3 regions of the Paenibacillus sp. FSL L8-0340 genome follow, and region 3 is predicted to be linked to each of the others. Evidence: riboswitches for the same ligand, from Rfam matches in the RefSeq annotation. Region 3 holds a riboswitch; each other region holds the start of a gene.
The links. Region 3 has a riboswitch for thiamine pyrophosphate ahead of thiC (phosphomethylpyrimidine synthase ThiC). Riboswitches for the same ligand answer to the same signal wherever they lie in the genome.
Positions count from the first base shown of each region.

Region 1: another riboswitch for thiamine pyrophosphate. It lies ahead of NST07_RS10225 (thiamine phosphate synthase); the one in region 3 lies ahead of thiC (phosphomethylpyrimidine synthase ThiC).
Region 2: another riboswitch for thiamine pyrophosphate. It lies ahead of NST07_RS02075 (ABC transporter substrate-binding protein); the one in region 3 lies ahead of thiC (phosphomethylpyrimidine synthase ThiC).

Region 1 covers NZ_CP151967.1:2,332,525-2,338,274, reverse strand. Annotated here, with positions in the region: gene thiH (2-iminoacetate synthase ThiH) at 1-564, opposite strand, end outside; gene NST07_RS10235 (thiazole synthase) at 593-1,357, opposite strand; gene thiS (sulfur carrier protein ThiS) at 1,572-1,775, opposite strand; gene NST07_RS10225 (thiamine phosphate synthase) at 1,827-2,435, opposite strand; TPP riboswitch at 2,548-2,650, opposite strand; gene NST07_RS10220 (SDR family oxidoreductase) at 2,799-3,668, opposite strand; gene NST07_RS10215 (hypothetical protein) at 4,022-4,447, opposite strand; gene mdh (malate dehydrogenase) at 4,570-5,511, opposite strand; gene icd (NADP-dependent isocitrate dehydrogenase) at 5,531-5,750, opposite strand, start outside.
Region 2 covers NZ_CP151967.1:446,373-452,122, forward strand. Annotated here, with positions in the region: gene NST07_RS02060 (ABC transporter ATP-binding protein) at 1-329, opposite strand, end outside; gene NST07_RS02065 (ABC transporter permease) at 349-1,110, opposite strand; gene NST07_RS02070 (thiamine-binding protein) at 1,107-1,400, opposite strand; gene NST07_RS02075 (ABC transporter substrate-binding protein) at 1,441-2,511, opposite strand; TPP riboswitch at 2,637-2,747, opposite strand; gene NST07_RS02080 (hypothetical protein) at 2,821-3,708, opposite strand; gene NST07_RS02085 (hypothetical protein) at 3,641-4,219, opposite strand; gene NST07_RS02090 (hypothetical protein) at 4,197-4,418, opposite strand; gene NST07_RS02095 (hypothetical protein) at 4,539-5,750, opposite strand, start outside.
Region 3 covers NZ_CP151967.1:6,637,379-6,643,128, reverse strand. Annotated here, with positions in the region: gene NST07_RS30370 (PadR family transcriptional regulator) at 145-687, shown strand; gene NST07_RS30365 (SDR family oxidoreductase) at 718-1,536, shown strand; gene NST07_RS30360 (NAD(P)-dependent alcohol dehydrogenase) at 1,579-2,649, shown strand; TPP riboswitch at 2,754-2,860, shown strand; gene thiC (phosphomethylpyrimidine synthase ThiC) at 2,965-4,743, shown strand; gene NST07_RS30350 (response regulator transcription factor) at 4,943-5,750, shown strand, end outside.

The DNA.
Region 1 (5,750 bases), 3.2 Mb from region 3:
GGTCTCCTGATGGTAGACCTCCTGATACAAGGTAAGACCGTCTACCCCTGCCAGCCTCAGTTCATTGTATTCTTCCGTAGAGAGCGGATTAACCTCAATGCTGACAGAAGAAAAATAGTCACGGAGCACCTTCACGCACTCCCTCACATAAGCGGCCGGACTTTCACTCCGGGATTCGCCAGTCAAAATAAGAATGTGGCGCAGGCCTGTATCGGCGATGGTTTCTGCTTCCTGCCTGACCTCCTCCAGTGTCAATTTTTTGCGCGGAAAGTCATAAATCGAGCTAAAGCTGCAATAAGTGCAATGATTCACGCAAAAATCGGCCAAATACATCGGCGTAAACAGCTGCATCACATGCCCGAAGTGCGTACGTGTCAATCTTTGCGCTTTCTGCGCCATTTCCTCCAGGTAAGGCTCCGCCGCCGGAGACAGCAGTGCCATCAGCCCGTCTTCGTCCAGATGCTCCAAACGAAGCGCCCGCTTCACATCCACGGCAGTATACTGCTTCCATAATGTCTCGTAAGGAAGCTGCTCCAGCCGGGTCAGCGTATCATAAAAGCTCATGCTCTTCCTCCCTCCTTCTCTCCATTGGCTAGAACAAAAAGCCGGTCAGCGGCGAAGAGGCCGTTGCCGCCTCCTCCACCGGCCCCAGTCCGGCCAGATAAGCCTTGCGCCCTGCCGATACCGCCTCACGGAATGCCTCCGCCATTAGAAGCGGATCACGCGCAGTAGCAATTGCCGTATTCAGCAGCACGGCGGATGCGCCCATTTCCATCGCCTCAGCAGCCTCGGAAGGTCTGCCAATACCGGCGTCAACAATCACCGGAAGATCCACTTCTGCGATCAGAATCCGCAGCAGCTCCTTGGTCTGCAGGCCGCGGTTCGAGCCGATGGGCGCACCCAGCGGCATAACAGCGGCAGCTCCGGCTGCCTTGAGCCGGATAGCTGCCGAAAGATCGGGGCTCATATACGGCAGTACAACGAAACCCTCTGCAGCCAATATTTCCGTGGCTTTAACCGTCTCCATATTGTCAGGCAGCAAATATTTCTGATCATTAATCACCTCGATCTTCACCCAATTGCCCAGCCCTGCCGCCCTGGCCAGTCTGGCAATACGCACCGCTTCTTCGGCTGTGCGCGCACCGGAGGTATTGGGCAGCAGCGTCATATGGGAGGGAATATGAGTAACAATGTTGTCGTTGCTCTCCGTATCAACCCGGCGCAGAGCCACAGTAATGACCTGTGAACCCGAGCGTGCAATCACTTCGGGAATAAGGGTATTGCGGCTGTATTTCCCGGTTCCGATAAACAGCCTGCTGGATAAAGGAATTCCGCCGATAACGAAAGAATCTTGCATACAATCGCCTCCTGAGATAGTGGCTCCGCTTAAATGCGGAGCTTCTGTTGCTGATACACTGAGTTTTGATCTTACCTCTTATGTCTTACCTTTAACTCTTGATTCTTACGTCTTACGTCTTACGTCTTACGTCTTACTTCCTACGTCTTACGTCTTACCTCTTGCTTCTTGCCTCTTGCCTCTTACTGCTTTCATCCGGCAACACGCACCGGCTTCAGCCCCCGCCGACAAAATGGACCAGCTCTACGCGGTCACCTTCGCTCAGCAGCGTATCTTCGTAAACGTCCTTGCCGACGATCTCACCATTCAGCTCCACGATAACCAGTCTCCCGGCCCACTCTGACCGGCTTAGCAGATCAGCTACAGTCCGGCAGCTCTCTTCATAGGCCCCGCCTTTTCCATTCACGATCAAATTCATGCTTGCTCACCTCCTTTAACTGGTGCAGGAGCATTATTCATGGCTTCAGGCTTAGGGTACGGCCTGAACTGCTGATCTGTAGGCTGTAGCGGCGGCCACAGGATCTCCCGCACTGCATATTCCGGACATTACGGCAATTCCGGCAGCACCCGTTGCCAGAACCTTACCGGCATTACCCGGCTCAATTCCGCCTATGGCGATCAGCGGAATGCTGCTGCAGCGGACAGCCGCAGCCAGCTGCTGCAATCCGCGTTCCCGCTGCCCCGGCTTGCAGGCCGAGGGAAACACATGCCCGAACAGGCAGAAGTCCGCTCCCTGCCGGCCGGATTCGGCCGCCTCCTCCGGGGAATGCACCGACCTTCCCAATCGCAGGCCCGGTGCTATGCCGCGTGCTGCGGCAGGCGGCAGGCTGTGCCAAGCCAATTGGACCCCGCCCGTCCCTGCGGCCAGCGCAACGTCTACCCGGTCGTTGATCACCAGCTTGGAAGGCGGAACCCCTGCTATGATCAGCTGCTCCGTCAGAGCCATGAGCTCCCGTACAGACATTGCCTTTTCCCGGAGATGGATATAATCCACTATGAAATGCACAGCCGCAGCCAGTTGAACAAACTGCGCCGGATTTTGCTTTCCATCCGAGATCAAATGTATCTCTTTCAACATGTTCACCTTCTCCTGTTCTTTTGCATTACCGGCAAACACAAAAAAGACCACCCCCGTAAAGGAGGCAGTCTGGAATATATACAGGAATACCGGGCCATTCAGCCCCGCTGCAGTTATTCGTTCTCCACTTCCCTACGCTGGTATAAACCAGATCAGGTTCAAAGGGTCCGAACGGGTATGTTCGTCTCAGCCTTGCGGCACCCCTAGTGACAAATCCATATTCAATTACGCTTAACGTTTCATATACTAACATATTATTCCTTGAAGAGCCATCCTTTAAAAGAGGCCTGCATCAAAAAGAGCGGAACCCAAGATTCCGCTCCAGACTCTAATTATGCATAGCAATGGAATCAGCAACCGCATTTAGCCGTTTACGACCTCGCCGCCGTTCACATGCATTACCTGTCCGCTTACATAAGATGAATCGTCGGAAGCCAGATATACATAGGCTGGAGCCAGCTCCTCCGGTTGTCCCGGGCGTTTCATTGGCTGCGTGCCGCCGAATTCACTGACTTTCTTCGCGTCAAAGGTCGACGGAATAAGCGGTGTCCAGATTGGACCCGGCGCTACGGCATTAACCCGGATGCCTTTGTCCGCCAGGTTCATCGACAGAGAACGGGTAAAGCTGAGAATCGCCCCTTTTGTGGACGAATAGTCCAGCAGCTGCGGGCTGCCCCGGTAGGCTGTGATCGAAGTCGTGTTGATGATCGTGGACCCTTTTTTCAGGTGGGGCATGGCTGCCTTGGTCAAATAGAACATCGAAAAAATATTCGTGCGGAATGTCCGCTCTAACTGCTCAGAGGTAATATCCTCAATTTTCTCCTGCGGATGCTGCTCGGCCGCATTATTAATCAGGATGTCCAGCTTGCCGAGTCCTTCCACTGTCTTATTGATCAGATCCTGGCAGAACGCCTCCACGCCGATATCGCCGGCGATCAGAATGCACTTCCTTCCCTCTTGCTCTACCTGGCGTTTAGTCTCTTCGGCATCGGAATGCTCATTGAGGTAGGAAATAACGACATCCGCACCCTCCTTCGCAAAATGAACGGCAACCGCCCGGCCAATACCGCTGTCTCCTCCTGTAATCAGAGCCGCCTTGCCCAGCAGCTTGCCCGCCGCCTTATAGGCTGAGGTCTCGAATTCCGGCAGCGGATTCATTTCACTTTCAATTCCGGGCTGGCGGTCCTGCACCTGCGGAGGTAATGTTTTTTTGGTTTGCGTGTTGTCTGGCATGATCCATTCTCCTTTCGCTGTGTACCTGTTGGTTACTCATCGTTTTAGGGTTGGCTCAGGGTGCCTGGTTTATGCACCTGCAGATCATCTCTTTATTTGCTTTACGTTATGTTACTTACCACACCTTGGGCGCGGTCAAACTAAAATGTCAGTTGTTTTTGCCGGGGAAGGCGATATACTTTACAGAGAAAGCACTAATCCAGCAATGGAGTTGCAGATATATGCAGACTGTGACTGCGGCATGGCTGGGTGGTACCCGATAGACTTGCCCTGAAGTAATGTCTGCACCCAAAAGCCCGCTCTCCATGTCAATCCGGAGGCGGGCTTTCTGTAGTCTTTCTATGAAGGAAGTCTTAAATAATGCTGTTGTACACCATAAAAAACACCATCAGCACCAGCGCCACCATGAGCAGCAGGCTCAAGGTACGGATTTTGCCTGTCTCTGCGGATACGTCACGGTTCTCGCGCATGCCGGCTGCGGCAAGACGCAATGGTTTGCTGATGATGCCGCCGAGTGCAAACATAGCAAGCAGCAGAACAACCACCACGATCATCCACGGTACCGAATATTCACCCTTCGTCATCATATAGCCGCCAGTCAGCAGTTGGATGACCAGACCGTACTGGGCGAAGCGGTTGAAGCCGCCGATAGCGCTAAGCGTTCCTTCTCTCGCAGGGACGCTCAGCTTCTGGACACGCCCGAGAACAAACGGCAGCACCAGATAAAAGCCCAGCGCCAATGTACCGATCATATGTAGAAAAAACAAAAAGTGACCCATAACATACCTCCTCTAATGTTTTCAGTGATTTTAGTTACACTTCAATTATACCTAACCAACAAATAGAAGAAAAGAAAACCCCCATTATAATTTCTAAAATGGGGGCTCCCGCAGGTTACTGCTTAAATCCTAACTACCGAAGTAACGGCACGTACCGAATCTGCCGACTTATCCAAAGCCGCTTTCTCCTCTGCCGTAAGCTCCAGTTCATATACCTTCTCAATGCCGTCCGCACCCAGCAGCGCCGGAATGCCCATGAACAGCCCATCATAACCGTATTCACCTTCAAGCAGGGCGATTACCGGGATAATCCGCTTCTTGTCCTTCAGGATCGCTTCAGTCATCTGGACCAAGGAAGCCGCTGGCGCGTAATAAGCGCTGCCGTTGCCGAGCAGGCTGACAATCTCGCCGCCGCCGGCTCGTGTACGCTGTACAATCTCCGCAATTCGCTCTGCGGAAATCAGCGTATCAATCGGAATGCCGCCTACGCTGGAATAGCGTACGAGCGGTACCATATCATCGCCATGTCCACCCAGCACAAAGCCGCGTACATCTTCAACCGAAACGTTAAGCTCTTGGGCGATAAAAGTACAGTAGCGGGCCGTATCCAGCACACCGGATTGTCCGATTACCCGGTTTTTGGGGAAGCCTAGTGCATTGTAAGCCACATAAGTCATCGCATCTACCGGATTGCTCAATATAATTACGATGGATTCCGGAGCGACACGTTTCACATTTTCGCAGACCGATTTCACAATTCCCGCATTGGTATTCACCAGATCATCGCGGCTCATGCCAGGCTTGCGGGCGATGCCTGCCGTAATAATCACGATATCCGAATCCGCAGCATCCTCATAGCTTGAGGTTCCCGTAATCTGGCTGTCGAACTTCTGCACAGGACCGGCTTCCAGCATGTCAAGCGCCTTGCCTTTGGTCGGGTTCTCGAGCTGCGGAATATCCAGCAGCACCACGTTGCCGAGTTCCTTCTGGGCAAGCATAAGCGCCGTGGTAGCGCCAGTGAAGCCGGCACCCACGACTGTAATTTTATAACGTTTGATGGCCAAGAGATACCCTCCTACAAGACTACAGATTATTGATAATTTCGTCGGCAAACGCGGAGCATTTCAGCTCTGTTGCGCCTTCCATTTGACGGGCAAAATCATAAGTCACTGTTTTGTTGTTAATGGCGGTACTCATTCCTTTGTAGATAAGGTCAGCCGCTTCCTGCCAGCCCAAATGCTCCAGCAGCATTACTCCGGAAAGAATGACCGAACCCGGGTTCACAACGTCCTTATCGGCATAT
Region 2 (5,750 bases), 1.3 Mb from region 3:
AGCGCGGGCTGCTGCGGCATGTAGCTGATCTCTCCGCGCTGCCCTGTAACAAGGTTGCCGTTCATGCTTACCGTTCCGGCATCCGGCAGCTCCAGGCCCCCGATAATATGGAATAAAGTGCTTTTTCCGCAGCCTGAGGGTCCGACAATCGAGACGAATTCCTGCGGCCGCACTGTAAGGGATACGTTATCCAGCACGCGGGTTTCGCGGCGGCGGTGGGTGAAGGTTTTGGAGATTCCTTTTACCTCAAGTGCAGGCGGTAAGGTCCTGGCTTCAGGAATGCCGGCTGCTTCAGTGCCGGATGGCGGGTTATCTGTAATATGCGGCATTGTCGGCGATCCTCCTTTTCTAGGAACTTTTGCGCGGCTTCCAGCGCACCAGCCATTTCTCCAGCAGCGCGATAAGTGCGAACAGCACAAGACTGAGCAGCACGATGATGGCAATGGCGACGAATACGCGGTCTGTGCGGTAAGCGGATTTTTGCAGCAGCATGTAGTAGCCGATGCCCTTGTCAGCTCCGATCCATTCCGCGACAACAGCGCCCATTACGGCGTAGGTGGCCGAAATTTTAAGCCCCGAGAACAGGGCGGGCAGGGAGCCCGGAAGCTCCAGCTTGGTGAAGATCTGCCATTTGTTCGCGCCGGCCATCTTCATATAGTTCAGCATGGTCCGGTCGCTTTGCATCAGGCCGCCCATGGCGGCGACTGAAACCGGGAAGAAGCAGACAAGTGTAATCAGGACAACCTTCGGCAGCAGCCCGAAGCCGAACCAGATAATCAGCAGCGGCGCGAGCGCAATCGAGGGCACATTCTGACTGAGAATGAGCAGCGGGTAGAGAGCTCTCTTGAGCCAAGGCAGCAGATGCAGCAGCAGGGCAACAATAAGACCCACGCCTGTGCCGATGGGGAAGCCGATCAGGGTAAGGCGCAGCGTAGCCGCTGTATGTGCCCAAATGCCGGAAGCATTGCCCGAGGTTTCCCGGGCGATATCGCTTGGGCTGGGAAGGATCCATGACTCGATATGGAACAGGGATACCGAAACTTGCCATAGCCCCAGAAAAAAGACGACCGCCACAAGGGGCGGCCAAATCTGTTTCCAATACGATCTCACGGCCGGTATTTCTCCGTCAGTTTGTCCATGCTGATTCCATTCGGGTTATGGGCGATTTTGATCTGGGAGATGACGCTCGGACTGCCTGCGGCAATCAGCGCTTCATGCATCTGGCGCACAACCTCAAGCAGCTCGGTGATGTCGCCCTCCATCGTGGTCTCCAGCGGGTTCACCTGATGTTTTACACCGGATTTCTGAATCACTTCGATGGCTTTGTCCACGTAAGGAATCGAATCCTCGTTGTTCGGAGTTTTGGGAATTACCTGAATGCTTAGCAATGTATTGACCACAATATATCAATCCTCTCAGTTTAAATCACTTCATCCTTAATCAGTTAGCTGGCAAAAACTCATTCGTAAATGTGCTTGGAACATCCAGCGGCTGATCGAGCAGCTTCAGGCCATACATCCAGTCGGCGTAATCCTGCCAGACCTCGCTCTTCTGCTCGCCCCAGCGGACGGCATCATCCTTGTATTTCGGGCTGAGCCATTTCTGGCTGGCCAGGACCAGCTTGGGGTCCAGCTCAGGAACAGCTTTGGAAAGAATGGCTGCGGCTTCCTCCGGCTGATCAATGGCGTATTGATAACCTTTCGAGGTAGCCTTAAGGAAAGCCTTCACCAGCTCCGGATGTTCGGCAATTTCCTTCTCGCTCGTAGTCAGTACCGGCGTGTAGTAATCGAGCTGGGGTGCATAATCCTTGAGGTAGAGCATGTCGAGCGGTTCTCCGCGCAGCTCCGCTTCAATCCCGGTCCAGGCATAGAAGATCCAGGCAAAATCAATGTCGCGTTTCACGGCGGTGAAGAAGTCCGCTTCACCGATGTTCACCAGCTTCACCTTTTTCACATCTCCGCCTTCGGGGTCCATAATGGCTTTCATGGCCGCTTCTTCGGCAGGGGAACCCCAGCCGCCGTAGGTTTTGCCTTCGAAATCCTTCGGTGTCTTAATATTGCGGTTTTTCGGTGCAGCAAACCCGGAGGTATTATGCTGAATGATAGCGGCGATGGACACAAGCGGCACCTTCTGCAGGCGGGCCAGCGTCAGTGCCTCTTGGGCACTGATGCCAAAAGCGGCTTCGCCCGAGGTAACCATCGTGTCGGAACCGGCAGCGCCCGGCTGCACGATTTCAACATCCAGCCCTTCCTCTTCGTAATAGCCCAGCTCTTTTGCCGCATAAAGCCCGGTATGATTCGTATTCGGCGTCCAGTCCAGCGCGACCTTGACCTTGGTCAGCTCCTTCGGAGCGTCCGTTGCTGCCCCGGCAGTGGTTTCAGGAGCAGCGGTGCTGTTCCCGGCAGTCTCTGCCGCATTCCCCCCGGAGTTCCCATTGCTATTGCCGCATCCGGCAATGGCAAAGACCAGCATGCAGGTGAGGCTGAGCTTTAATACTTTTGTGACTCCCATTTCTCTTCTTCTCTCCTTCCAGCAACCCTAGTCTTCCAAATTCTGAATAGTCCCATACAAAAAAGGTGCCCCGAGAATCGGGACACCAGTTACTTGCGCAAGGTTGTGGCTTGGGCCATAAACGGCCGTAAGCGATTGACGATTCCTACGCTGGCATTATCCAGATCAGGTATAAGGGTCAGTATCTTGTGGGATACAATCTCAGCCGGCCAATTCCAGCACCCCTGGTACTATGAAGTTATAGGTATTGCTGTGTTCTTACGGTGTATTATAGACGCCCGCTCCATAGTTGTCCAGTAGCAACTCTGCTTAGCTATCAAGCTTCAGCGGCAGGCGCCACGGCCCTTTGAGCAGAAAATGCGGCTCGGACAGCTTAAAACGCAGCTTATCCTCCCCGGGTTTTGTTTCTAAATGGAGGGTCTTCATCACGCCGTAGGTCTGGTCCTTATTCACCCAAGAGAACGAGCTGTTGTCCGCCTGCCCCGGATAGCGAATAAGAAAATGCTTCAGCGTCCGCAGCTTTGCGGCATTGAAATTCACATTCACATCGACGCTGGCAGCCGTCTCGCCGGTACGTTCAATGCGGGTGAACTCTACCGGAAAGCCCGCGATTTCCGCGCGTGTGTGGAGCATTTGCTCCTGGCCGATATCAGGCAGCGGAATCTCTACTTCTGCAGATACAGCGTCATGATCTGAAACTTCAATATAAGGAATGAAGACCGTATAAGGCCAAGCGCCCGCCCCGGCAGTCTCATGAAACCGGAAGTCGGAAGGATAGGACATGGATTCAGGCTGCTCCAGTGCCGCCTTTTCTCCTGCTGCGTTCTCTATATAGAGACCTGATCCAGGGACCAGCGGCTCCAGTCCGTAAGCATGGACAGTCAGCCCGGATTCCGCCGTCAGAGTGGGCAATAACTGGACACGGACAAGCCCGCCGCCAAGGTCCACCGGAAAAGCAGTAATCCGCACATCCTGCTGTATATCGCTTGCGCCGAGTTCCCCGAGCTCCTCAGCTGTCTTCGGAGCGGTGAGCTGTAACGGACCAACGGTTGTGCCGACCAGATGCAGGGTTAGAAGATTATTCTTCTTCAGTTGCAGCGGTTGAGTTGAACTGTAGCTGCCGTACCACTCACTCTCCGAGGACGAACGCATGTAAGAGGTGAAAGTATAGCGGTTGCCGCCGATATTTACCCTCAAATTCGCTGACTTCAGGGACTTTCCGGCCGCGAAGCGTAATACTCCCGCCAAGCTCTTGCAGGAGAACGGCATCTACGGTCAGACTTCCGTCCCCCAGAGCAATATCATAGGATTTGCCCAGCACATAGATCCGGTCACCGGGGCTGTTCTCCACGACGGTGCCGAAGCCAGGAAGGAAACTCAGCGCCTTTCTTAACCCGGCCTGTACCTCAGGAGAGAAGGCGAGCATACCGGCAGCAATGAGTATTACCGCTGCTGCGGCCGCGAAGATATTCCGCCTCCGGGATCTCCGGGCGAAGGAACGGACGGTGTGGACAGCGGCTTCAGGCTCCAGACGGGCAAGTGTACGTGCTTTGATGCGGGCGAGCGAAGCTGTCTCCTCTTCGTCTGCCAGGTGCGGACCTTGGTTAATCTCCGGCAGTACACCTAAGGCAAGTTCCGCATCACTGAAGTTCATAGAATCAATCATTCCGAACAGGCGCTGTTCCTCAATTTTCATGTCTTTGGCCATGTTGCGCCTCCTTTCCCTGACTCTCAGACAGGCCTAGCGCCTGCTTGAGCAGCGTCCGGCAACGGTATAAGCGGCTTTCGACTGCCTTTTTACTGAGACTGAAGGTTTGCGCAAGCTGATCAAGGCTCTCATAGAGGAAATATCTGCGCAGAAACAGGCTGCGGTCCGGTTCGCCCATCTGCTGCACGCAGCCGATCAATTCACTGGCCGTCTCGCGGGAAAGAACTTCCTGTTCGGCGGAAATTTCGTTCCGTGCAGCTCCGGCAGCAGCAGCTTCCCCGGTTCCGCCCCGGCGCTCATGATAGTTTCCGGAAGCTTATCAATCCTTGGTATAAAATCTTTTTCTGCGGCGGCTGCGGATTCCGTTCCACAGCTCTTTCAGCGTCAGGAGGATGCTGACGAGGATCCCGGTGAAGGTGAGCAGCAGTGCCAAATATTCAAAAGGAGAGTATTCCAGCATTTTGCTCCATTCAATGCGTCCCTTCAAGTCTTCAATAACCTGGTTCATCCCGTAGATGCCGCTCACCACTGTAAAGACAGTCAGAATCATCAGCAGCGTATCCCGGCGTTTAGCCTGGAATTTCTCCTGGTACTGGAACAGGTCGTTCAGGGTCATTTTGACTTCATCAAAGAGGGCATCATTGCCGTATACTTTGCGCAGCTGGATGAAGATCTCCCGGCCCTGCGACTGTGAAATCAGCTCCAGAAAATAAAACTTGGCCGAAAACTTGTTAATCAGGAAGATCAGATTCTCAATTTGATCATAATCGTGGTTGATACGCAGCCGGGAGTGGAGATTGGAAAGCTTCAACAGGACGATTTTGTGGAAAATACTAAGGAGCAGCCCGTAGTAATACTGCCCGTACATCTGATTGACCAGTGGAGTGGCTACCTCCGGTTCGGCCCGGCTCAGGCAGCAGAAAGTCTGCTCGTTGGTCATATAGTAGGTATCCGGCCCCCAGCGGTTGTACGAATGTGCCTGGCAGTACTCTTCGATATACTCGGGATCGCTGGCGCTGATATAGGGTTTTCCGTACAGATTCAGCCCATCCAGCTGGGAGGCGCGGTAACGCAGCTCCACGCTGATCTCGTCTGCATCCTCCTGCCGGTTGAAGCCATAAAAGGCTTGGACCAGCATTCGTTCGTCTACGAAGAAGGGAAGTGTCTCAAAATAGGCCCCGTCAATTTCCGATTGGTCCATAAACGGCTGCAGGCCATCGGCCAGATTCCTGAACACAAAATCCTCCACCTGATCGAAGGTTTTGTCCTGGTAATGGATATAGGTATGTTTGTCCTGGTAGGAGACATCCTCGAGTGTGCGGAAACGGTCGGCGAATTCCAGCGCTGTGCTGAAGGGCAGGTTCTCTTCCTCGATGCGGACTCTTACGGTCAGAAATCCAAGCTGAAACGGACAAATGAATACATCCGTCGAGAGTACCCGGAAGTTTACGGATTGCTGTGTCATTTCCAGCCTGCAGGCCAGATTGTTTACCCGGGAAAACCGGCGGAAGGAATCTTCTTTATCCTTGTC
Region 3 (5,750 bases):
ACAAGCTGAGTTGATTTCAGGCATTCACTGCTGATTTCACTCGGCTTTTTTTTACTTAAGTCTTATATATTGACTTGATATATATTGGTCTGTTATATTGCTAAGTGTGATGTGTAGATATCTTTAAATAAGGAGGAGCTATTCTTGAACACTCAGGATGTTATTTTAGGCTTGCTCATGAAAGAAGCGTTGACTGGCTACGAAATAAAGCAGTTATTGGAGAATGTGTTATCTAATTTCTATAGCTCTAGTTATGGCACGATTTATCCTACGCTTGCCCGCATGGAGAAGGAAGAATTAATAACCAAGGAAATTGTGCCCCAGAAAGGTAAGCCAAATAAGAATGTTTATAACATAACGGCTAAAGGGCGAGATTGTTTTAACGACTATTTACTAGCGCCACTAGAGGGAGACAGTAGTAAGAAATCCGATTTTATGATGAGGCTTTATTTTGGCCGATTTGTGGGGTATGACAAGGTGATTTTTTGGTTGAAGCAAGTACAAGAGGAATCACAAAAAAAGTTAGATCAGTTATTAGAGCAGTATTCACATTATAAAGCTGAAATGCACCCGGCCCAGATCATTTGCATCCAGATTGGGATAGCAGAATATAAAGCTAAACTTGCAACCATTGCCGAGGGATTGTTAAGCATGGAGCAGTTAGTGGAAGGGAATAGCAGTATTTAACGAATTCTGATACATTTAGGAGGGATTTTATTGAAAACAATTTTTGTCACGGGTGCTTCATCCGGCATTGGGAGAGCTACAGTAAAACATTTTGCTGAAAGAGGATGGAACGTAGTAGCCACGATGCGTGCACCTGAAAAAGAAACTGAATTCATCACATTGGACAATGTGTTGGTGTTGCGGTTAGATGTTGAGAAAACAGATACCATCCAATCTGCATTAGCTGAAGCTGTCCAGCGGTTTGGTAAAATTGACGTTCTCCTGAACAATGCCGGATACGGGACAATGGGGCTTATAGAAGTAGCTACGGATGAGCAGATCCGAAGACAATTTGAAGTGAATGTTTTTGGTCTTATTAGTATGACTAAAGCCATGTTGCCACATTTTAGATCTAATCAGGAAGGGTTGCTAATCAATATCTCTTCAATGGGAGGGATCGTGACCTTTCCTACGATGTCTCTGTATCACTCCACTAAATTCGCGGTAGAAGGTTTTTCTGAATCCGTATCTTTTGAATTAGCATCACAAAACATCAAAGTAAAGCTGATTGAACCAGGAGCCATTAGCACGGACTTTGGCGGAAGATCGATGGAGTTCTTTTTTAATGATGACTTAACGGATTATAAATCATTCACTACTGCCTTTCTGGGTAAATTAGGGGAAATGGAAAAAGCTCCAGACTATGCCTCGGCACCAGCACTTGTAGCTGACACTATTTATCAAGCGGCCACAGACGGTACAAGCAAATTCCGTTATGTAGTGGGAGAAGATGCGAAAATGCTCATAAGTATGAAGAAAAATACGGTTGAGGAAGAGTATCTAAGTAATATAGCTCAGCATTTTTCATAAAAGAGGAAGACGGTTATTCTAATAAAGGGAATTACATTTTCCTTGGAGAATAAAATGCCTATCGAATGGAGAATGACCATGAGAGAAGAGATGATGGATACAGGCTTACCCAGCGAACGAGTAGCACGCACGATGACGGCGATGGTCTATGATACCTACGGATCGCCAGAAGTCTTACGTATTGAAGAAGTGGATATCCCTGCACCGCAAGACCATGAAGTGTTGATCGAGGTCCACGCTGCCTCTGTTAATTCCTGGGATTGGGATCTCCTCCGCGGCAAACCGTTCATGAACCGCCTTGGCGGGCTCCGTAAACCCCGTTACCGTATTCTTGGCGCAGATATCGCAGGACGGGTCATCGCCGTGGGTGCCAATGCCAAAAGATTCCGGCCGGGGGACGAGGTTTTCGGGGACCTTTCCGGTTGCGGCTGGGGCGGATTTGCGGAGTATGTATGTGCCAGCGAGAAAGCCTTGTCACCAAAGCCGGCAGGCCTGAGCTTCGGGCAGGCAGCGGCTATTCCTCAGGCAGCCGTTCTAGCCTTGCAGGGCATGCGTGACAAAGGAAAGCTGCGAAAGGGCCATCGGGTTCTGATCAATGGGGGCGGTGGCGGAGTGGGTACGTTTGCGGTTCAATATGCCAAATGGGCCGGAGCGGAAGTGACCTGCGTTGACTGCGCCGAGAAGCTGGATATGCTGCGTACCCTCGGGGCGGATCATGTATTGGATTATACCAAAGATGACTTCACCACAAGCGGACAACGATACGATTTAATCCTCGATGTCGTTGGAAACCGTCCGGTTGTCGCGATGAAGCGCGCACTAACGTCAGGCGGTACGTATGTCATGGTCGGCGGTTCCTTTTCTTATATCCTCCTGGCTCTGTTGGTTGCACCGCTGTCTGCCTGGTTTGAAAAAAAGAAAATAGCACTTCTAATCCATAAGCCGAACCACGAGGATCAAATGGTTTGGAAGGAGCTTGTCGAAGCAGGCTACGTAGTGCCAGTTATTGATCGGCAATATCCGTTAAGCGGCGCGGCCCATGCCCTTCGTGATCTTGGAGAAGGCCGTGCGAAAGGGAAAATTATCGTGTGCATAAAAAGTCAGCTAAGCTAACAGTGCTCATCTGATGCAATCGATATTTATGATTTGCCAATTCCTTTATAAGAACACCGGTTGACAATTGCTGGATTTCTCTGTAACTTTAACATAACTAAATAAGAAACCACTAGGGGAGCCTGAATAGGCTGAGACGGGAAAAATGCATTCCTGGACCCTTGAACCTGATCTGGATTATACCAGCGTAGGAAAGTGGAGCCGGACTTTTATTTCATTGTTGGCGTTAGCCTTATATGGATTTTTGAGCCGCTCCATGTGGAGCGGCTTTTTTGCGCGTTTTCTTATTTACTCAAACCTTAAGGAGGAAATAAGATGCTGAATCAAGAGAAGAAACATGAGGTTGATCTGTGTGCTTTTCCGGGAAGTCACAAGGTGTATGTGGAGGGCTCACGGCCTGATATTCAAGTTCCGATGCGCGAGATTACATTAAGCCGAACCTCGGGTACGGCCGGAGAAGCGGAGAATGCTCCTGTCCGTGTCTATGATACAAGCGGGCCTTATACTAACGATGAAGCCTATAGCGATATCCGCAAGGGGTTAACGCCTCACAGGCTTCAGTGGATCACGGAGCGGGGAGATGCCGAATCTTATGAGGGAAGAGCGGTTAAGCCGGAGGATAACGGGAATCTCACAGAGAAGCCGGCGGCAGAGGTGTTTCCGGGCTTGCAACGTCGTCCCTTGAGAGCCAGAGAGGGCCGCAATGTCAGCCAGCTGCATTATGCCCGCAGAGGCCTGATTACGTCGGAGATGGAATTTATCGCAGTCCGGGAAAATGTAACTCCTGAGTTTGTTAGAGAGGAAGTAGCCTGCGGCCGTGCGATCATTCCAGCGAATATTAACCATCCGGAGAGTGAGCCGATGATTATCGGGCGGAATTTTCTGGTGAAGATCAATGCCAATATCGGGAATTCGGCGGTGTCCTCTTCCATTGATGAAGAAGTAGAGAAGATGAGATGGGCGACCCGCTGGGGAGCGGATAATATTATGGATCTGTCGACAGGCAAAAATATTCATACCACCCGTGAATGGATTATCCGCAACTCTCCGGTTCCTATCGGGACGGTGCCTATCTATCAGGCTTTGGAAAAGGTAAACGGCAAGGCCGAGGATTTAACTTGGGAGGTATACCGGGACACCCTGATCGAGCAGGCGGAGCAGGGAGTGGATTATTTCACCATTCACGCCGGGGTACTGCTGCGTTACATCCCATTAACGGCCAAAAGAATGACGGGCATCGTCTCCAGAGGGGGTTCGATTATGGCGGCCTGGTGCCTGGCCCATCATCAGGAGAACTTTCTTTATACACATTTCGAGGATATTTGTGAAATCATGAAGGCTTATGATGTGGCGTTCTCTTTGGGTGACGGGCTGCGTCCAGGCTCCATTGCCGATGCTAATGATGAAGCCCAGTTTGCCGAGCTGGAGACGTTGGGTGAATTAACCTCGCTTGCCTGGAAGCATGATGTTCAGGTGATGGTGGAAGGCCCGGGCCATGTACCGATGCATCTGATCAAAGAGAATATGGATAAACAGCTTGAGCTTTGCCATGGCGCTCCTTTTTACACACTGGGACCACTGACTACGGATATTGCACCCGGCTATGACCATATCACCTCGGCTATTGGAGCGGCGATGATCGGCTGGTTCGGCACGGCGATGTTGTGTTATGTTACCCCGAAGGAGCATCTAGGATTGCCTAATAAAAATGATGTGCGGGAAGGCGTCATCACCTATAAAATTGCCGCCCATGCAGCCGACTTGGCCAAAGGACACAAGGGCGCGCAGGATCGGGATAACGCACTCTCCAAAGCGCGCTTCGAGTTCCGTTGGCGGGACCAGTTCCATTTGTCGCTCGACCCGGAACGGGCGCTGGAATATCATGATGAGACCCTTCCGGCGGAAGGGGCCAAAACGGCTCATTTCTGCTCCATGTGTGGACCCAAGTTCTGCAGTATGCGCATTTCTCATGGTATCCGCGATACGGCGAGGGTGCAGGAGGGACAAGAAGAACCGGAGCAAGCGATGATTACCGCAGGGATGCGGGATAAAGCAGAAGAGTTTAAGGAAGGCGGAGGTCTGATCTATAAATAAACCGTCGGTCCGGGACTGCCGCTAATCGCCCTCCCCCTCTCAATTGACAGTCTCCGGGCGTATACCTATAATGTAAATCAGATTATGAAAGCTGTTTCATTTCTGGTGGATAAGTTTGTTTCGGTGAGATGGAACCCCTTAATCAAGCGGGTTTCATTTTGTTTTTTCAGTGTATTTTTGTTCGCAAAAAGGAGAAGCCATGGACACAACGTTCTGCAAAATATTGGTGGTGGACGATGAAATGCTGGTACGGCAGGGGATAATCCATCTGCTGGATTGGGAAGGGGAAGGGTTTCAGATTGCAGGCGAGGCCTCCAACGGAAGAGAGGCTTTTGAATTAATTGAATTACAGCGTCCGCATATCATCCTGACCGATATCGTTATGCCTGTGATGGACGGGGAAGAGCTGATCCGGCTCGTCAAGGGGATGTATCCGGAAATTGAGGTGATCGTGCTTAGCAGCTTCAGTGAGTTCGAATATGTGCGTTCAACCTTCCAAAGCGGGGTTGCCGACTATATCCTGAAGCCCAGACTGGAGGCCGCTTCCCTGCTTGCCGTGCTGAAAAAAACCGCGCAGCGGATTCCGCTGCTTCAGCATGTGGACTGGAGAAGCGACAAGCGGCAATCCGCGGACTATATTCTGGACAAACTGGTTTCAGGCTTTCCAGTGGAGTACGACGAGGAAGCGCTGCGGGGGATGTTCCCCTTACCGGGCTTCGTGCTGCTAATTGCTGATACTGGCGACGAACCCGCTGCGAATAGCCGCAAAGAGGAATGGCTGGAGAACAGTATTCATTCTCTGCTGCACAGCAGCGTCAGCAGGGTGACCTTCCGCCGGCTGTCTCCGCTGGAGGGGCATGTCCGTCTGCTGTTTAATCTGGAGGAGGCTGGGTATGAGGCGCTCATCCGTCTTGCAGATCAGGTATTCACGGCGGGCATCCGTGCAAATATGTTCCTGAATCTCGCGGTCAGCCGGGTTTTCACTGAGCTGAGTGAACTGCATACGA